DNA from 2 places in the Lactobacillus sp. OTU4228 genome. Region 2 is predicted to be linked to the other one. Evidence: predicted binding sites of a transcription regulator. Region 2 holds the regulator's gene; the other holds the start of a gene.
What was found. The regulator Rex, encoded in region 2, represses fermentation and respiration genes when NADH is low (regulators of the CRP and FNR family bind a similar motif). The targets are predictions, from matches to a motif close to TTGTGAANTANTTCACAA.

Region 1 (10,151 bases), on a different contig from region 2:
CGGCTAACACAGTAGTAGCTGATATACCGGCAAGAATCATTAAGAAAATTAAGGATTAAAAAAAGCCGCGATTTTTCGCGGCTTTTTAGTTATACAGCTTTTTCATTGTGCCAAACTTTGGAAATGATGTATAAAACTATGAAAGTGATGATGGCGGCAATCATAGGAATACGATAGCTGGGTAAGATTAAAAGCAAAATAATCATTAGAACAAAGAAGAATAAAATTAAATAATCCATATATGGGAAACCTGGCATCTTGAAATCATTTAATTCAGAGTCAGGTGTTTTTCTTCTAAAGGAAATATGGGTTAAAACCATCAAACACCAGATGATTAAAAACATGCTAGTTGAAGTGGAAGAAATAAAATTAAAGGCCTGATCGCCAATGATTAGAGTAATAATAGGTGCACATGCCATTAATAAAGCGGATAAAATTAAAGCGTTTTGTGGCAATTGTCTTCTAGATAGATGTCCAAAGGTTTGGTTCCATTCTCCATGACCACCATAAGTGACAGAGAAAAGAAGACGACCAGCGCTATATAGAAAGCTGTTAGTTGATGAAACTGCAGCTGAAATTACAACAAAGTTAATGATTGAACTTGCATTTCTAATGCCAGTGGCACCGAGTGCTTGTACAAATGGACTAGAATTAGTTGATACCTTTGACCAAGGGATCACTAGTAAAATACCTAAGATTGCCATTACATAAAACAAAATGATACGAAAAGGTAACTGATTAATTGCTCGCTTTAAGGTAGTTTTAGGATTTTGGGCTTCCGCAGCAGTTAAACCAATAAGTTCAACGCCAATAAAACTAAAGATAACCATTTGGAAACCTTGCAAAAATCCTTTAGTACCTCTAGCAAAGAAACCACCGTGATCATCTAAGTTGGCAAAGGCAACAGGACCAAATGATGTTTTACCACCAGTGATTAATAGATAAGCGATCAATAAAACAAAAGCAACTACTGTCACGATTTTGATAATGGCAAAACTGAATTCCAAATTACCAAAAACACGAGCTGAAATTAGATTGATGATCAACAAAACGGCAATTGTAATTAATCCTGGAATCCATGGTTTTAAATTTGGAAACCAATATTCAAAATAAATTCCTAAGGCAGTTGTTTCTGCCATTCCTAAAGTGATCCAACTAATCCAATAAAGATATCCGGTAATAAATCCGATATTTTTACCGAGATATTGTTCAATAAAATCAATGTAAGTGTGTTTATGAAGGTCAGACATAATCATTTCGCCTAAGGCTCGCATAAGCAAGAATAGGAAAATACCTACAATGATATAAATCAGAATAACGCTAGGACCTGCGCGGTGAATACTATCACCAACCCCTAGAAAAAGTCCGGTTCCAATTGTTCCACCTAAAGCAATTAATTGAATATGTGCATTGCTTAGGGTTCTTTTATAGCCAGAATCAGTCTGCGATTTTTTCTCATTCATATAAGGTCCCCCATATTTTCATATATACTTAATATTTTATCATTGTTAAGGAGTTGCACCAGCTTTAACAGATAAATTTAAAAAATCTATAAAAAGCATGTGATTATAAGTTTGGTAATTCACAAAGTAAATAATTTAACAAGCGCTTTCATTGGCGCAAAATCAAAAATATAAATGCTCTAAAAAGATTGTTAACCTGACTTATCATAAATTAAAACATTTACATTTGTTAGTATTGTGCTATAGTTGACATTGTAAATTAGTTCACAAGAATTAGTAGATCTTAGAGGTAATAAGTAATGGCTAAGACACAACAAAAACAGACTCTTACAGAGGAAGAAAAGAAAAAGCAAATCTACGACATGGTAGATAACTTAGTAAAGAAATCACATGTTGCATTAGACCAAATGGCTAACTTCACACAAGAACAAGTTGATAAGATCTGTGAAGCAGTTGCTACTGCCGGTGAACAAAATGCTTATCCATTGGCTAAAATGGCCGTTGAAGAAACTAAGCGTGGTGTGGTAGAAGACAAAACTACTAAGAATATGTACGCTAGTGAAAATATTTGGAATAGTTTACGTCACGAAAAGACTGTTGGCGTAATTGAGGAAGACAAGGAATTAGGTTTAACCAAGATTGCTGAACCTAAGGGTGTCATTGCTGGTGTTACTCCAGTAACTAACCCAACTTCAACTGTTATTTTTAAAGCTATGCTTGCTTTAAAGACTAGAAATACAATTATCTTCGGCTTCCACCCACAAGCTCAAAAGTGTTGTGTAGAAACTGGTAAGATTATTCGTGCTGCTGCTGTTGCCGCTGGTGCTCCAGCAGACGCAGTTCAATGGATTGAAGAACCAAGTTTAGATGCTACTACTGATTTAATGAATAACCCAGGCGTTCAAACTATTTTGGCTACTGGTGGTCCAGGTATGGTTAAGGCTGCTTATTCATCAGGTAAGCCAGCTATTGGTGTTGGTCCTGGTAACGGTCCATCTTACATTGAAAAGTCAGCTAACATCGACCGTGCTGTTTATGACATTGTTTTGTCAAAGAACTTCGATAATGGTATGGTTTGTGCTTCTGAAAATTCAGTTGTTGTAGACGACGAAATTTACGACAAGGTTGTTGATGAATTCAAGAAGTGGGACTGCTACTTCTTAAACAAAGAAGAAATTAAGAAGTTCGAAGAACACTTCATCGACCCAAGACGTGGTACTGTTGCAGGTCCTGTAGCTGGTAAGTCAGCTTACGAAATTGCTAAGCTTTGTGGTGTTGATGTACCAAAGAACACCAAGGTAATCGTTGCTGAATACAACGGTGTTGGTAGAAAGTTCCCACTTTCAGCTGAAAAGCTTTCACCAGTATTCACTTTGTACCGTGCTAAGAACCATGACGATGCCTTCAGAATTTGTTCTGAACTTCTTGATTACGGTGGTCGTGGTCACACCGCTGGTCTTCACTCAAGCGACAAGAAGATCATTGATGAATTTGCAATGAAGATGGATGCTTGCCGTATCTTGGTTAACTCACCAGCTGCCCTTGGTGGTATCGGTGACCTTTACAACAACATGTTGCCATCACTTACTTTAGGTACTGGTTCTTACGGTGCCAACACCTTCTCACACAACATTGGTGCTAAGGACTTGCTTAACATCAAAACAGTTGCTATGCGTCGCGACAACATGCAATGGGTAAAGGTTCCTTCTAAGACCTACTTCGAACACAACGCAGCTAACTACTTACGTCACATGCCAAACGTAAATCGTTTCTTCATCGTTACTGATGAAGGTGTTGCTGATCAAGGCTTTGCTGATGAAATTACTGACATCATTTCAAAGCGCCGTGGCCAAAAGGAATACGAAGTATTCAAGGCTGTAACTCTTGATCCTAACACTGACGTGATTAAAGACGGTGTTCGCAGAATGAACATCTTCAAGCCAGACGTTGTGATTGCTATCGGTGGTGGTTCAGTAATGGACGCTGCTAAGGCAATGCGTTTGTTCTATGAAAACCCAGAAATGAGTTTTGAGGAAGCTTACCAAAAGTTTTTGGACATCAGAAAAAGAGTAGTTCGCTTCCCAAAGATTAACGGCGTTCAACTTGTATGTATCCCAACTACTTCAGGTACTGGTTCAGAAGTTTCACCAATTGCTATCATTAGCGATGCTAAGACTGGTATTAAGCACACTTTATGTGATTATGCTTTAACTCCAGATGTTTCAATTGTTGATGACCAATTCGTACAAACTTTACCAAAGCGTTTGATCGCTTGGTCAGGTTTTGAAGCATTAGGCCACGCAATTGAAAGTTATGTTTCAACTATGGCTACTGACTTCACTCGTGGTTGGTCACTTGAAGCTATCAAAACTATCTTCGCTAACTTGAAGAAGTCATACGATGGCGACCTTGACGCAAGAAAGCAAATGCATGATGCCGCAACTATTGCAGGTATGGCATACTCAAACGCCTTCCTTGGCCTTGAACACTCAATCGCTCACACCGTTGGATCAACCTTCGATATTCCAAGTGGCGTAAGTGATGCAATTGCTTTACCACAAGTTATCCGCTTCAACTCAAAGCGTCCTGAAAAACTTGCCATGTGGCCTCACTACTCAGTTTACCGTGCTAAAAGTGACTACGCCGACATTGCTAGAGCAATCGGTTTGACTGGTTCAAGCGATGACGAATTAGTTGAAAAGCTTGTCCAAAAGATCATCGACTTGGCTGAATCAGTTGGCATCAAGATGGCTTACAAGGGCTACGGTGTTGACAAGGCTGAATTCGACAAGAAAGTTGACGAATTAGCTGTTGAAGCATACGGTGACCAAAACACTGTAACTAACCCAACTGCTCCACTTATTAGCCAAATCATTCAATTAATGAAAGATTGCTACGAAGGCAAGGGTATTGTTAATAACAAATAAAGATTAACAGCATAAAAAATAGCTATCAGATAACGATTCTGATAGCTATTTTTTTGCCTTCAAAAGTATTATACCAATTTTGTGAATTATTACTTGACCACTTTGGCTAAAAAGGCTATTATGACTACTGTAATCATAAAAACAAACTAGTCCATTAAGAAATATTGAACTAGACCAAAGGAGAAAAATATGTGCGGAATTGTTGGAGTTGTAGGTAAGCCTGCAAGAGATATTATTTTAAATGGATTAACTAATTTGGAATACCGTGGCTACGATTCAGCTGGTATTTACTTAAACGATTTAAATGGACACGAATACTTAACCAAGGCTGTTGGCCGTATTTCAAACTTGAAAGAAAAGTTAACTCCAGATGAACAAGGTTTAGTTGGTATTGGTCATACCCGTTGGGCAACCCACGGTAAGCCAACTGTTGACAACGCTCACCCTCACTTTGATGAAACCAAACGCTTCTACTTAGTTCACAACGGTGTGATTGAAAACTACGCCGAATTAAAAGAAAAGTACTTACAAGGTGTTAAGTTCCACTCAGATACTGATACTGAAGTTGTTGTTCAATTAATCAGCAAGATTGCTCGTGACCAGAACTTAGATACCTTTTCAGCATTTAAGGAAGCTTTGAAGCTTGTTAAGGGTTCATACGCATTCTTACTTGTTGATGACACTGAACCAGATCACGTATTTATCGCTAAGAACAAGTCACCAATGATGCTTGGCTTGGGCGATGGCTTTAACATCATTGCTTCAGATGCTATTTCAGTTCTTGATCAAACTAAGACCTTCGTTGACTTACAAGATGGTGACGTTGGTGACATTACCAAGGATTCATACACTATCGAAACTATTGACGGTAAGAAGGTTGATCGTGAACCTCACGTTTTGAACATCGATCCAAACGCTGCTTCAAAGGGTACTTACGAATTCTACATGTTAAAGGAAATCGATGAACAACCTGGCGTTATGCGTCACATGTCACAAAACTACCTTGACGAAAACGGTGAACCAAAGGTCGATTCAAAGATCGTTGATGCTATTTCAAAGGCTGATCGTCTTTACATCTTCGCTGCAGGTACTAGTTACCACGCAGGTCTTGTAGGTAAGACTATTTTTGAACACTACACTGGTATTCCTACCGAAGTTGGTTATGCTTCAGAAGCTGGTTACCACTTCCCAATGATGAGCAAGCACCCATTCTTCATCTTCTTGACTCAATCAGGTGAAACTGCTGACTCACGTGTTGTTTTGAAGGAAGCTAACAAGCGTGGTATTCCAAGTTTGACTATGACTAACGTTGAAGGCTCAACTCTTTCTCGTGAAGCCGACTACACTATGCTTTTAGGTGCAGGTCCTGAAATCGCTGTTGCTTCAACTAAGGCCTACACTGCTCAAGTTGCTTTGCAAGCCGTTTTAGCTAAGGCTTTGGGTGAAAAGTTAGGCGTTCAAGAAGCTAAGGACTGGAACTTGAAGCATGACTTAGCAATCGCTGCTGAAGGTATCCAACAAATCGTTGATGGTAAAGAAAAGCTTGAAAAGCTTGCTAAGAAGTACATAGTACCATCAAGAAACGCATTTTATATCGGTCGTGGTATCGATCACGCTGTTGCCCTTGAAGGTGCCTTGAAGTTGAAGGAAGTTTCATACATCCAAACTGAAGGATTCGCTGCAGCTGAACTTAAGCACGGTACTATTTCATTGATTGAAAAGGGTACTCCAGTTATTGCTTTGATCAACGACCCAGTTACTGCTGACCTTACTCGTGGTAACATTCAAGAAGTAGTTTCTCGTGGCGCAAGCATCATCACTATTGTTGGTAAGAAGTTTGCTAACGCTGCTGACACTATTGTATTGCCAGATATCAACTACTACATGTCAGCACTTTTGACTGTTGTACCAACTCAACTTCTTGCATACTACGCTTCAAAGGACAAGGGCTTAGATGTTGATAAGCCACGTAACTTGGCTAAGAGTGTAACTGTTGAATAATTAATTAAAATTACACATATAATAATTTTTTAGAAGACAGATTGAGGTCTGTCTTCTTTTTTGCTTTCAAGTATAATCTATGTTAAGAATAATTTATAAATAGATAAAAGGCGATACTATGTTTTTAACGCAAAGGCAGAAACAAATTCTGCAACTTTTTCTTGAAAATCAAACAGGCGTGACGATCAAGCAGATCGAGGAAAGTCTGGGAATTAGTCGGCGGACAGTTTATCGTGAATTTGGCGATTTAAAAAAGAATAAGCTAGAAATCGTTAACCAAAAGGGCAAGTATTACTTGTCAGGTGACGCAAAAGAATTGCGCGAAGTTAAAAAGTTGGTGCGCACTTCCCATAGCCAATCCGTGATGTCGATTGATAAAAGAGAAAAAGCAATTGCGGCTACGCTTTTAATTAGTACAGAGCCTTGTAAAATAATCCAGTTTGCGTTAGATTTAAATGTTAGTGAAGCCACAATTCAAAATGACCTGAATTCAGTAGAGAAGTCGCTCAATCGTTATCACATTAAATTGATTCGGAAAAAGGGCGTGGGACTTTCGATTGAGGCGCCTGAAAAAGTGCGCCGCCAGGTATTTGTGGACGTGATGCTCAATGAAATCAACGAGTATGACTTCTTCAAATATTTGCATAATGATATTAAGAGCAACAATCCATTTTTGAACATAATTGATAAGAAACTATTGCTAACGGTTGATTCATGCTTGAAGGAAAGTGTTTTTAATAACGTCAAAATTGATACCGATCAAAAGATGATCGAATTGATTCTGATTTTTGCGGCTACGCTTAAACGGACCATGGCGGGATGCAAGCTAGATTTCATTCAACCGGCAGAAAATACAATGAAATATCAAGGCTACGTTTATCGCTTTATGGCTTTATTTGCCAAAACTAAGACGAGCAGTATCCAGGTAGATCAAAACGATATTTCATATTTGGCCAATAAGTTGCTGGCCTGCGACTACCACAACACGTATCTGACTTATAACGATAGCGAATTGGCTATTTCTGTTAAAGTGAAAAACTTCGTGCAATCTGTTTCAGAAGAAGTTCGCTGGGACTTTAAAAAGGATCCGAACTTCATGACTAAGCTGACCAAGCATGTGATCAGTTTGGTGCAGCACCGCGTTGCACTTTTGCCTGATACGCCAATCGAAATTTTGGCTGGTTTGAGTCACCAATTTGATAAATTGTACGCAGCTATTCAACGATATTGGAGTGTCGATTTCCCTGATAATCATTTGACGGATTCAGAGCTGCAGCTGATTTTGTTGTATTTTGCTAACGAATATACTAGTCAAAACAACAATCGCAACCTCACGGCACTGGTTATTTGTGAAAACGGGATCGGGACTTCGGCGATTTTGAGTGCTCGACTTAAAAAGGAGTTTCCTGAAATCAAACAGATTAAGGTCAGCCGTGTTTCGACATTGAATCAGATCGATTTGTCGCAATACAATTTGATCTTTTCAACCTTGAAGCTAAAAGGTTTCTCTCGTGATTATCAGCTAGTTAGTCCATTGCTGCTGGATAATGAAATCGAGCGTATCAAGAATTACTTACAGGAATATGAACAAAAGTATCCGCTTGATACAGATACGCAATCGATCGTTGAAAATCACCACAAAGACTCTGCGGCGCGCTTGTCTAAGATATCTATCAGCACGCTTTTCTGTTCAGAACTAGTCAACGGCATCACAATCCAGCATTTGGAGTATAATTCGCAAGACTTGATCGCAGTAATTCAGGAATGTTTGGCCCACTCAGATTCAACTTTGATTCGCAAGCAAATGCCTGTAGCCAAGAATCTGCTTAAAAGAATAAGAATGGCACCGGTAGGAATTCCTAACAGCCATATTGCATTGCTGCACACGAGAAGCCCAGAAATTACTCGCTGTTCTTTTAGCATGTTCGATCTGGACAATGAAATCTCTCTTTTATCAATGGATCACAATATGATTCAGGTCAAAAGAATCCTTCTTATGTTGGCACCAGACAATTTATCTGATTCAGAGCAGCAACTGTTAAGCATGGTTTCCAGCATGATCATCATGAGTGACAGCAACTTGAATTTGTTCACTAATGGTAATCAAGAACAGATAAAAGATGCTCTTGCCGACCTATTTTTGGATGAAATTAAAAAAGGGCTTACATCAAGTAAGAATATTAAAGCTTAATAGAATAGGCATACTCAGACTCTGGCACAGTTTTGTGCCAGAGTTCTATTTTTGTGTCATTGTAAACGCTTACGGATTGACTTACGATAAAAATGTAAGTTGATTAGAGAGGGAGAAGAAAATGGCACAAGCAAAGAGTAAATCTTCCGTTAAAGTGAAGGTTCAAAAATTTGGTACCGCATTATCCGGTATGATTATGCCGAATATCGGTGCGATCATCGCTTGGGGTCTTACCGCTGCATTCTTCATGTGGCCAAACGGTTGGTTCCCAAATAAAAATATTAATAATCTAGTTCAACCTATGCTTCACTATCTGTTACCACTTTTAATTGGTTACACAGGTGGTCGTATGGTTGATGACGAACGTGGTGCCGTTGCCGGTGCAATTGGTACACTCGGTGTTATCGTTGGTACTCAACAACCTATGTTCTTAGGTGCCATGATTATGGGTCCACTCAGTGCATGGGTATTAAAGAAAATCGATAATGCATTCCAAGACAAGATTAAATCTGGTTTTGAAATGATTTATAACAACTTCTCACTTGGTATCTTAGGTATGATTGCTGCGATCTTTGCCTACTTTATCATCGGACCAGTTATGGCAGTGGGAAGCTACTGGGCAGGTGTTGGGGTAAATGCAATCATCAAGGCTCACTTATTACCACTTGCCAACATCATTATTGAACCAGCCAAGGTATTGTTCTTAAACAACGCTATTGGTAACGGTATCTTGGTTCCATTAGGTATTCAACAAGCTGCTCAAGCAGGTAAGTCAGTATTGTTCTTAATGGAATCAAACCCAGGTCCTGGTCTGGGTATTTTGATTGCCTTCTGGTTATTCGGTAAAGGCAGATCCAAGAGTTCAGCTCCAGGTGCCGCAATTATTGAATTCTTTGGTGGTGTTCACGAGATTTACTTCCCATATGTATTAATGAAACCATCTTTGATTCTTGCCGCAATTGGTGGTGGTGTAACAGGTACGTTCTTGTTCACAACCCTTGGTGGTGGTTTGAAAGCCGCTGCTTCACCTGGTTCAATCATTGCGATCTTGATTGTTTCTGCTAAAGACGCATATGTCGGCAACATTATCGGTGTTGCAGGTGCTGCAGTTGTTTCATTCATTCTTGCCGCTATTATTCTTAAGAATGATAAGAGCTCTGGCGATGACTTAGCTGCAAAGCAAGCTCAAATGGAAGCTATGAAGGCTGAATCAAAGGGTCAATCAATGCCAGAAGCAGAAAATGCACATGAATCAGTTAAATCATATGCAAATGTTAAGAAAGTTATCTTTGCATGTGACGCTGGTATGGGTTCATCCGCAATGGGTGCTTCATTGTTGCGTGATAAGTTTAAGAAAGCCGGCATTAAGTTGCCAGTAACTAACACAGCTGTTAGAAACTTGAAGGATGAAAATGGCTTGTTAGTTATCACTCAAGAAGAATTAGCAGATAGAGCTTTGCAAAAGACTCCAAATGCTATGCACGTTTCAGTTGGCAATTTCTTGAGCAGTCCAAAATATGACATAATCGTTGCAAGCTTTAAGGCTTTGACTCAAGTTGAAAACAAGCC
Region 2 (10,151 bases):
TTTGCATGCTGATTAAGTTACGACCAATGTCCAAGGTGTTAGCACCTTCACTTACTATATAAGTATCTGGATGTTTTTGAAGAAGGTCATTAATAGGTTCGATTGCACTGTAGAAACCTAAAGTTGGCTTAGCTTCTGAAGCAGAGATTCTCTTAGCAAATTTAGTGTTGTTCTTTTCACTTTCGGTCTTAATTTGATCAAGCCAATCTTGCGGTGCCTTGACACCAGCGTCAATAACAGCAGAATTGAATTTTTGCATTACTGACTTAATGTCACCTTGTAATGGAGCATCAATCTTTCTGTTGGAATCAAATTCAGTTGCATCAATATCAACTTGAATGAATTTAGCATCTGGGCTGAATAATGGTGAACCACCATTTGAAAGCATCCAGTTAAGACGAGCGCCAACCAGAAGAACAACGTCGGCTTGACCAAGTGTAAATGAACGAGCGGAGGCAGCAGATGCTGGTGAGTCGTCTGGAACAACACCCTTAGCCATTGACATTGGTAAGAATGGAATGTTGGTCTTAGCAACTAATTCTCTGATTTCATCTTCAGCTTGAGCATATGCGGCACCTTTACCAAGAAGAAGTACAGGGTGCTTAGCATTATTTAATAATTCAACGGCACGGTTAATTGCTTCGTCTGATGGTAATTGCTTTGGTGCTGGATCTACTACTTTGTAGATGTTGGCATCTGACTTTTGTGCAACAGTGTCGCTAACAGTTGCTGCAGGAAGGTCCAAATAAACACCACCTGGACGGCCACTAACTGCTGTTCTAACAGCACGAGCAACGGCTAAGCCCATATCTTCTGCACGATCAACACGGTAAGCTGCTTTACAGAATGGTTTAGCAACGTTGTATTGATCAAGACCTTCGTAATCTCCACGATCAAGGTCGATAATGTGACGATCAGATGAACCTGAGATCATAATTAATGGGAAGCAGTTCTTAGTAGCTTGTGCTAAAGCTGTTAAACCATTTAAAAATCCAGGAGCGGATACAGTTAAAGCTACACCAGGTTTACCTGTAATAAAACCAGCAGCTGCTGCTGCATCTACGGCTGAGTCTTCACGTCTAAATCCATAAAATTTCATACCCTTTAGTTCAGCTAAACGGGCAAAATCGGTAACTGGAATACCTACAACACCATACATATTGTTTAATCCATTGGCTTGTAAAGCATCGATTAAAAGTGCTGCACCAGTGAGTGATGTATTATCAACCATGATAAATCCTTCTTTCTAAAATAAAAAATCCTTATAACTTCACATTCAAGATCAAGATACACCTCTTAAAAATAAGATACAAGCAATTATAAGAATAAACCACGTTATTTATAATACATGTATAATAAGGCGAAAAAACCACTATAACTATTTAGTTATAGTGGCTGTCTTTTATTCAAAGTTATCTAGTTCTTCGATAGCCTTTTCCCAGTTGTTGTTAGCAGTATCTAGTTGCTTTTGAATCTCGTCTAATTGTTCTTGAAGAGGTCCCAATTTGTCAAAGTTAGAAGCAATCTCTGGGTTAGCCATTTCGTTTTGAATATCTTTTTCTTTAGCTTCTAAGTCTTCGATTTCTTTTTCCGCTTGATCGATTGCTCGTTGCAATTTTCTCTTTTGCGAATCACGCTGTTTTTGTTCCTGGTAAGAAAGCTTTTGTTCACTAACTGCCTTTACAGGTTCCGCATCTTCAGTTGCGCTAGCTGTGGCATTAGCTTGCTTTGCTTTTTCATCAAGGTAGTAAGAATAGTTACCATTATAAATCTTGGCATGACCATCTCTAACTGAAACGATCTTATTGGCAAGTTGGTTAATGAAGTAACGGTCGTGGGATACAAAGAGCAAAGTACCATCAAAGTCCTTCAATGCTTTTTCAAGCACTTCTTTAGCTTCAATATCCAAGTGGTTGGTTGGTTCGTCCATTAGTAAGAAATTGTCATGTTCAAGTGACAAGACAGTTAAAGTTAAACGCGCCTTTTGACCACCAGATAATTGTCCAACTGTTTTATCGATATCTTTAGCCGTAAATAAGAAACTGGCCAAAATTGAACGAACGTCACGTTCTGGCATAGTCTTATGACGATCCCAAACGGTGTCCAAAACAGTCTTAGATGGATCGAGTCCTTGCAATTCCTGGTCGTAGTAACCAATGTCTAACGAAGCACCATACTTGATTGAACCGCCTTTTGGCTTCAGCTGCTTCATAATTGTCTTCAGTAAAGTAGATTTGCCGATCCCGTTAGGACCGATGACGGCGACACGATCACCTTTGTTTACTTGGAAGGAGATGTCACTCACCATCGTTTTTTCAGGATAGCCAATAGTTAAATCATTAAAGATTAAAACTTCCTTACCAGATGGACGCTCGCTACTAAAGTGAATACGCACCTTGTTCTTATGCTTAGGCGGCTTGATGCGATCGATCTTTTCTAGCTTCTTGCGGCGACTTTGTGCTCTCTTAGTAGTTGTGGCACGAACCAAGTTTTTTTGAATGAACTCTTCATCTTTCTTGATTTCAGCTTGTTGTTTTTCGTAAGCAGCTTCTTGATCTTTATCACGTTGTTCACGCTGCATTACGTAGGCAGAATAATTACCTTTAAAAGTAGTCAGCTTACCAAATTGCAACTCAAAAATTTGTGTTGCCAAATGATCCAAAAAGTATTGGTCGTGGGATACTACTAAAATGGCGCCGCTGTAGTTCTTTAAAAAGCCTTCCAGCCAATCAAGCGTATCTAGGTCCAAATAGTTGGTTGGTTCGTCTAGTAAGAGCAGGGCAGGCTTACGCAAAAGCAACTTAACGAAGGCTAATCTGGTTTTTTCACCACCAGATAAACTACTAATGCGTTTTTGCCAAGTATCTTCAGGAAACTTAAAGCCATTAAGGATACTCTTGATATCTGATTGGTAAGTATAGCCACCTTTTTGTTCAAAATTGAACTGCTTTTGGTCATATTGCTTTAGTAAGTCCTGATCTTCAGGATAGTCTGCAATTTGTTGCTGCATGTTGGTTAATACTTTGCCTTCTTTGATTAAAGGAGCAAAAACGGATTCCATTTCATCCCAGATAGTTTTGTCTTCGTCTAAAGCATTTTCCTGGGCGATATAACCTACATCAATACCTTTATTAACGGTAAATTCACCACGAGTAGGTTCTTGTTCGCCTGTCATAATTTTTAATAGGGTAGTTTTACCAACCCCATTAGGGCCAACTAAGCCGATTCTTGCATTTGAATCGATTGAAAAAGTAACGTTCTTAAATAACGTGTTGGCACCAAATTGTTGTTCTAAATCGTGTCCTTGTGCAATAATCATAATTTTTCACCTAATCATTATTCTATCATATGATGCAAGCCTAATATTACTGGTTTTCTCATGTCAATATGTGAAAAAGTGTATCTTTGTGAAAAAGATACTTGCACAAAAGGTATAATAACAGTTATGATGGTAGTGCTTGATTGTACATTCACAAACATGGAATAAGTTTGGAGGGCTTCAAATGGAAAAAATAAAGATTCCAAAGGCAACAGCCAAAAGATTACCACTATATTACCGTTATTTGCTGATTTTGAATGAAGAAGGCAAAGATAAGGTTTCATCAACTGAATTGTCAGAAGCTGTTCAAGTTGATAGTGCCTCAATTAGAAGAGACTTTTCTTATTTTGGCGCATTAGGTAAACGTGGATATGGCTACGACGTTAAGAACTTGCTTACATTCTTCAAGAAGATTTTGAATCAAGACACATTGACTAATGTTGCCTTGATCGGTGTAGGTAACTTGGGACGTGCTTTGTTAAATTACAACTTTAAACGTAGTAACAATATTAGAATTTCATGTGCTTTTGATATTAATAAGGAAATCACTGGTCGTATTTTAAGCGGTGTTCCCGTTTATGACATGGACGATTTAAAGCAACAATTGAGTGACCAACAAATTTCAATTGCAATTTTAACCGTTCCCTCAACTGCAGCGCAAAAGACAACTGATGAAATGGTAGATGCTGGTGTAAAGGGAATTATGAACTTTACTCCAATTAGATTGTCTGCTCCAGCTAATGTCCGTGTACAAAACGTAGATTTAGCCACTGAATTACAAACACTGATCTACTTCTTAGACAGCGATAAAGAAAATTAATGCCAAAACAAAAACGACTGAGATTCAACTCAGTCGTTTTTTTATGCGGTCGTTTCACTTTTAATTAGTTTTACAGGCAATGTGTAGTTCATTTGCTTTAGCTCTTCGTCGGGATGTGCAATTCGCTTTAAAAGCAAATCCACTAATAATGTAGCAATATCGTGAATAGGTTGGGCGATGGTGGTTAATTCAGAATGATAAGTCTGAATCAATTTAGTGCCATCAAAGCCGATTACTTTTAATTCCTTAGGGACTTTAATACCTAATTTTTTAGCTTCTTGTAAAACCAAGATAGCAGTTAAATCGTCAGTGCAAACTACGCCATCAGGATGGTTTTCAACTAACATGTCATGAATTTGCATATTTTTAATGTTAGAAGAATCAGAAAAAGCGACAGAACGAATATGTGGTTTTAAGTCATGCTTTTTCACTTCATCGAGATAGGCATCCAATCGTTCATCGGTAGGATTGCCTTTTTTATGTTCATTACCCAAAAAGTAAATCTTTTTACAGCCGGCTTGAATTAAATCATGCATGGCTAATTTGATACCTTGGTAGTTATCACAACTTACGATAGGGACATTATCAGATAATTTACGGTCAAAAGAAACAATTGGCAAACCTAATTGCTTATATTCTTCAATCCCCAAGTTGTGTGCACCTGCGATAATACCATCAACTTGATTGGCTTGGAGCATGCGTAAATATTCATGCTCTTTTTCTTTATCACGACCAGCGTTGCACATGATAACTTTGTAGCCTTTTTTGAATAATTCTTCTTCGATGTTTTGCACTAGTTCCGCAAAAAATGGATTAATAATACCAGGGAAAATCAATCCAACTAGATTCATTCTTTTGCCTTGAAGAGAGCGGGCAACAGAATTGGGTTGATAATTTAGCTTTCGCATTGCCGCAAAAACTTTATCTTTGGTTTTTTGACTTAAATAGCCATGGTTGTTGATTACACGTGAAACCGTAGTAACTGAACAACCTGCTTCTTTGGCAACATCGCTTAATTTAGCTGCCATCTATATCACCTTAATCTAAAGAATAGTTTTCATTTGCCATAATTTACCATTATAGTGTGTCTTTTGTGCAAATGCGAATTTAGTATTGTTTTGATCTGCAAAATAACGACCGGTTAAAACTTCTTCGCCGTGGTTCACGAAAATTTCAATTAATGAATGATCAATAAAGATGTTTAACTTTAAGTCAGTGTTAGCCTCAAAGTTAGCTTGTCTAGTTTCACCATAATCGACAGAAACTTTTTGACCAGCGTTAGAACGATCAAGAATTAAAGTTCCGTTTTCAGTGTCGAAATCAAGTTTAAGGCCGCTAGTTAAATTATCGTTTGCGGCAAGATAAAGACTGCCTTTTTGACCAGCTTTAATTGTGAGTTCAGCTTCATATTGTTGACTAGCTTTGTTTTCGTCTGAAATTTCTTTTTCATTGTAACGAAGTTCTTGCATAGCAGAAACAGGTTTTTGCATTAACTTACCATCTTTGATAGATAATTTTTTGACTTGACTAAGGCAGTTGGCCCAGTTTTCATTATCGGTTGGGTAAGTGGTATCTGGTAAACCAACCCAGCTGATTTCATAGACTTTGCCATTAGGTGCGTTAAATGCTTGGGTAGCGTAAACGTCGAAGCCTTTGTCCAAATTGTGCAATTTACCAGGATTGATTAATTTATGATTTTTAAAATCAATGTCGTCGGCAATGATGTACATGTTAGGGTAGATGTCATCGTAGTCGGTAATCTTCTTGTCTAAGCCTTGAGGGCAGAAAATTACAACAACGTGGCCATCGACTCTAACAATGTTAGGACATTCGATCATGTAACCTAAGTCATCTGTGCCCATGTCTAAGAAGCCTAGTTCTTCCCAATTCTTTAAATCCTTTGATTTCCACACATCAATATGACCATGTTTTTCAGCTTTGTCTTGTGCACCCAAAATAGCGTAGTAGGTGTCGTTTTGCTTTAAAATTTGTGGGTCGCGGAAGTGTTCAGTAATGTGGTCAGGATTCTTAAATAAGATAGTTTTATCAGCAACCTTCCCATTTTTGTCCATCCAAGCACCAACTTGGTAAGGGATGCGAACCCAATTTTCATCGCGGTGGTTACCTGTGTACATTAGGAATAATTTGCCGTCAATTTCACGAGCAGAACCTGAGTATGCCCCGTGAGAATCAGCCATTGTATCGGGTTCAACAGCTAAGCCTAAGCTTTCCCAGTTAACTAAATCTGATGATTTAAAGTGAACCCATGACTTTAAGCCGTGAACAGCACCAAATGGATATGATTGATAGAAAAGATGATATTCACCATTAAAATAAGAGAATCCATTTGGATCGTTGATTAAGCCTGAAATTGGATGTAAATGATAATGCATTTGATAAGGGGAATTCGCGGCCTCTGCTTGCAAGTCGAGCAAGGTCTCAGCATCCCATTTACTGTAAGGTAAGTAACGTTTTTCTCTAGTCCATTCCATAATATGCCTCCATGTAAGCGGTGTCTTTTAACTTTATTTTAGTAGATAACAAAAAACATGTCAAACGTTTACCACATTGCTTATACCACTAGAATAACTTATTTATGCATAAGTGTACAAAATAAATCAAGAAATTTATGTCAAACGATTGACATATTTTTTGGATGCGTTATCATAATTAGCAAAATGAAAATAAAACGTTTACATAGGAGGAAACAAATATGGACCATAGAAAGGTGGCGGAACGAGTAATTAAAGATGTGGGCCACGACAATATTATCGCTGGTGCGCACTGTGCTACTCGTTTGCGTTTAGTATTAAAGGATGATTCAAAAGTTGACCAAAAAGCATTGGACAATGATCCTGATGTTAAAGGTACTTTTAAGACCAATGGTCAATATCAAGTAATTATTGGACCAGGGGATGTTAATGATGTCTATGATGAATTCATTAAGATTACTGGTTTAAAGGAGCTATCAACTGATGACTTGAAGAAAGTGGCAGCTGAGGGTCAAAAGAAGAACCCAGTAATGGACTTCATTAAACTTTTGTCTGACATTTTCGTACCAATTATTCCAGCCTTAGTTGCTGGTGGTTTGTTGATGGCTTTGAACAACTTCTTGACTTCACCAGGTTTGTTTGGTTCTAAGTCAGTTGTTCAAATGGCTCCAAATATTGCTGGTTTATCAGCAATGATTCAAGTTATGTCAGCTGCTCCATTTATCTTTATGCCAATCTTAGTTGGTATGTCGGCTGCTAAACGATTTGGTGCTAACCAATTCTTAGGTGCCACAATCGGTATGATTATGACTACCCCAGGACTTCTTGGTGCAAATCACTTCTGGAATATTTTTGGTTTACAAGTTGCACAAACTAACTACCAATATCAAGTTATTCCAGTCTTAGTAGCTGTTTGGGTATTGTCAATTTTGGAAAAATTCTTCCACAAACGCTTACCATCTGCAGTTGACTTTACCTTTACGCCACTTCTTTCAATTATGATTACTGGTTTCTTAACTTTTGTAATTATTGGGCCAGTCTTCAAGGGCGTTTCAGATGCAATTACTAATGCTATTGTATGGCTTTACAACACTACTGGTGCCTTTGGGATGGGTGTCTTTGGTCTTACTTACTCAGCAATTGTTACTACTGGTCTTCATCAAAGTTTTCCAGCCGTTGAAACTCAACTTTTGGCAGCCTTTGCTAAGAATCCAGCAAGTTCTGGTGACTTTATCTTTGTTACTGCATGTATGGCTAACGTTGCTCAAGGTGCCGCAACCTTCGCAATTTACTTCTTAACTAAGAACAAGAAGATGAAAGGTTTGGCAAGTTCATCAGGTGTATCTGCACTTCTTGGTATTACTGAACCAGCATTGTTTGGTGTTAACTTGAAGTATAAGTTTCCATTCTTCTGTGCTTTGATTGGTTCAGGTGTTGCTGCCGCATTTGCAGGCTTTACACATGTTACTGCTGCTGCACTTGGTTCAGCTGGTTTCCTTGGATTCCTTTCAATTTATCCAAAGACCATTCCAATGTGGATCGTTTCTGTGTTAATCAGTTTCGCAGTTGCCTTCATCTTAACTTACGTTTACGGTAAGGGTCACTTGAAGGAAGAAGTTGCTGAACAAGACGTTCCAGTAAACGATGCTGCTGATTACGCTGAAGAAAACCAAAAGGCAGAAAAGCTTGGTAAAGAAGAATTATCATTAAAGGATGAAATTATTGTTTCACCAGTTAATGGTACTCCTGAAAGTTTAACTAAGGTTAATGACCAAGTATTCTCAGCTAAGTTAATGGGTGACGGTGCCGCTGTTATCCCTAGTGATGGCACAATTTACTCACCAGTTACTGGTACTGTAACTATTGCTTATGAAACTAAGCACGCATATGGTATTAAGTCAGATAACGGTGCAGAAGTCTTGATTCACATCGGTCTTGATACTGTAAACCTTAAGGGTGAACACTTTGAAAGCTTTGTAAAACAAGGTCAAAGAGTTGAAAAAGGCGATAAGCTTGGCAGCGTTGACCTTGATGCTGTAAAGAAGGCAGGTTACGACACTACTGTTATGGTAGTCATTACTAACACCCCTAACTACGCAAACGTTCAACGCATTACCGACGCTGGCGACAAGCACGGTGATAAGTTGATCGCTGTTACAGCTCGTAATTAATCGTTGATATCTTATTCCTTAAAACAATTAACAATAAAGAAAAACGCTCAAGAGATAATCTTGGGCGATTTTTCATGTTAAATAATATAATTGATTAAAAATTCTAAATTGTTAGAAGGAAAAATTATGACGATTGGTGATGCTTTAAGAAAAGAAAGAGAAAACTTGGATTTGACGCAAAAAGAAATGGTGGAAGGAACATCTATTTCTGTATCTCATTATTCTAAGATTGAAAATGATATTCAGGACATAAAGGCAAAAGACTTATTTGAATTATTAGATGCTAGAAAAATCGATGTTAATAATTTTAGAAAAAAGATTATTGATAAAAAACGGAATAGTTTAAATGAACTAGCAGATCAGTTAACTAAAGCTTTTTATAAGCCAGATATTAAATTGGCTAAGGCAGTAAAAGAACAATTAGCCGATTTTTCTGATGCGGAAGAGTTACAAATTCGGGCTGAATTAGTAGTTGCAGTTTTGACTAATAATTTAAAAGAAACCAAGCAAGAACTAAGCGCAAAGTTAATTAATTATTTTGAAAGGGATGCTACCTGGATGGATGATCCAGATATGTTGAGAATTATTGGAAATTCTACTAGAGTAATTGATTTTAACTTCTTAGCTACCTTGATGAATAAATTGTTGGTGAAATATCAAAAGATAGATCAATATCCATTAGATACACAAAAGCGTATTGGCAATATTTTCGTTAATTATTTGCATGTTTTATATGATTATCGTGCTAAAAGAATGGCTCGAAAATATATCAATTTTTTACAAAATTTACCGGGAATTCCTGAATTGACCTTAGATAAGCTAATGGGTGATTATTATGATGCTGTTTTTTTCAAGAATGAAAAGGAATTGGCACAAACTTTAAGCGTATTAAAACGAGTTGTCCCTAAGATAGTAAGTGGACTACCAGAGAAATAGTTTCCATTTGGAAAACAAGATCAAGGTTTGGTAAAGGAAGTATCTAATTAAAAAGATAATGGTTAATATCAAAGGTGTGAGAAAAGAAGGAAGGTATAGATATGGATATATTGGTAACACCAGTAATTTCTACAATTATTGGTTTGATGTGGCTTGTGTAAAACTGGAAGGAAGAATTATTATGATTGAAGCACAAGTACAATTATTACACACTTTGAAGATGCCGTATGCTAGAGTGGTACAAAAAGGAAACATTGGTGAAACGTATGTGTACGCTTTACAGATGTATAAAAATCAAACTTTAGTAAGTAGAATTCGAAATGATCAAGAATACTTAAGTTTCCCGTCACCTCAAACTTGGTTGACAGGTACTGCGAGTGGTCATACTCAGACATGGGAATATGCTACAAAAA

Region 1: a site for Rex is predicted at 1,716-1,733, ahead of adhE (bifunctional acetaldehyde-CoA/alcohol dehydrogenase). Genes of this name have one in related genera too.

The regions. Positions count from the first base shown of each region.
Region 1 covers NZ_CDLD01000009.1:1,572-11,722, forward strand. The annotation lists partial or broken gene BN1206_RS02000 (DapH/DapD/GlmU-related protein) at 1-59, shown strand, start outside; gene BN1206_RS02005 (amino acid permease) at 90-1,463, opposite strand; gene adhE (bifunctional acetaldehyde-CoA/alcohol dehydrogenase) at 1,763-4,390, shown strand; gene glmS (glutamine--fructose-6-phosphate transaminase (isomerizing)) at 4,580-6,391, shown strand; gene BN1206_RS02020 (BglG family transcription antiterminator) at 6,510-8,582, shown strand; gene BN1206_RS02025 (PTS mannitol transporter subunit IIBC) at 8,704-10,151, shown strand, end outside.
Region 2 covers NZ_CDLD01000004.1:153,342-163,492, forward strand. The annotation lists gene oxc (oxalyl-CoA decarboxylase) at 1-1,231, opposite strand, end outside; gene BN1206_RS01590 (ABC-F family ATP-binding cassette domain-containing protein) at 1,403-3,319, opposite strand; gene BN1206_RS01595 (redox-sensing transcriptional repressor Rex) at 3,504-4,139, shown strand; gene BN1206_RS01600 (LacI family DNA-binding transcriptional regulator) at 4,181-5,167, opposite strand; gene BN1206_RS01605 (sucrose-6-phosphate hydrolase) at 5,183-6,631, opposite strand; gene BN1206_RS01610 (sucrose-specific PTS transporter subunit IIBC) at 6,853-8,802, shown strand; gene BN1206_RS01615 (helix-turn-helix domain-containing protein) at 8,929-9,738, shown strand; partial or broken gene BN1206_RS01620 (helveticin J family class III bacteriocin) at 9,959-10,151, shown strand, end outside.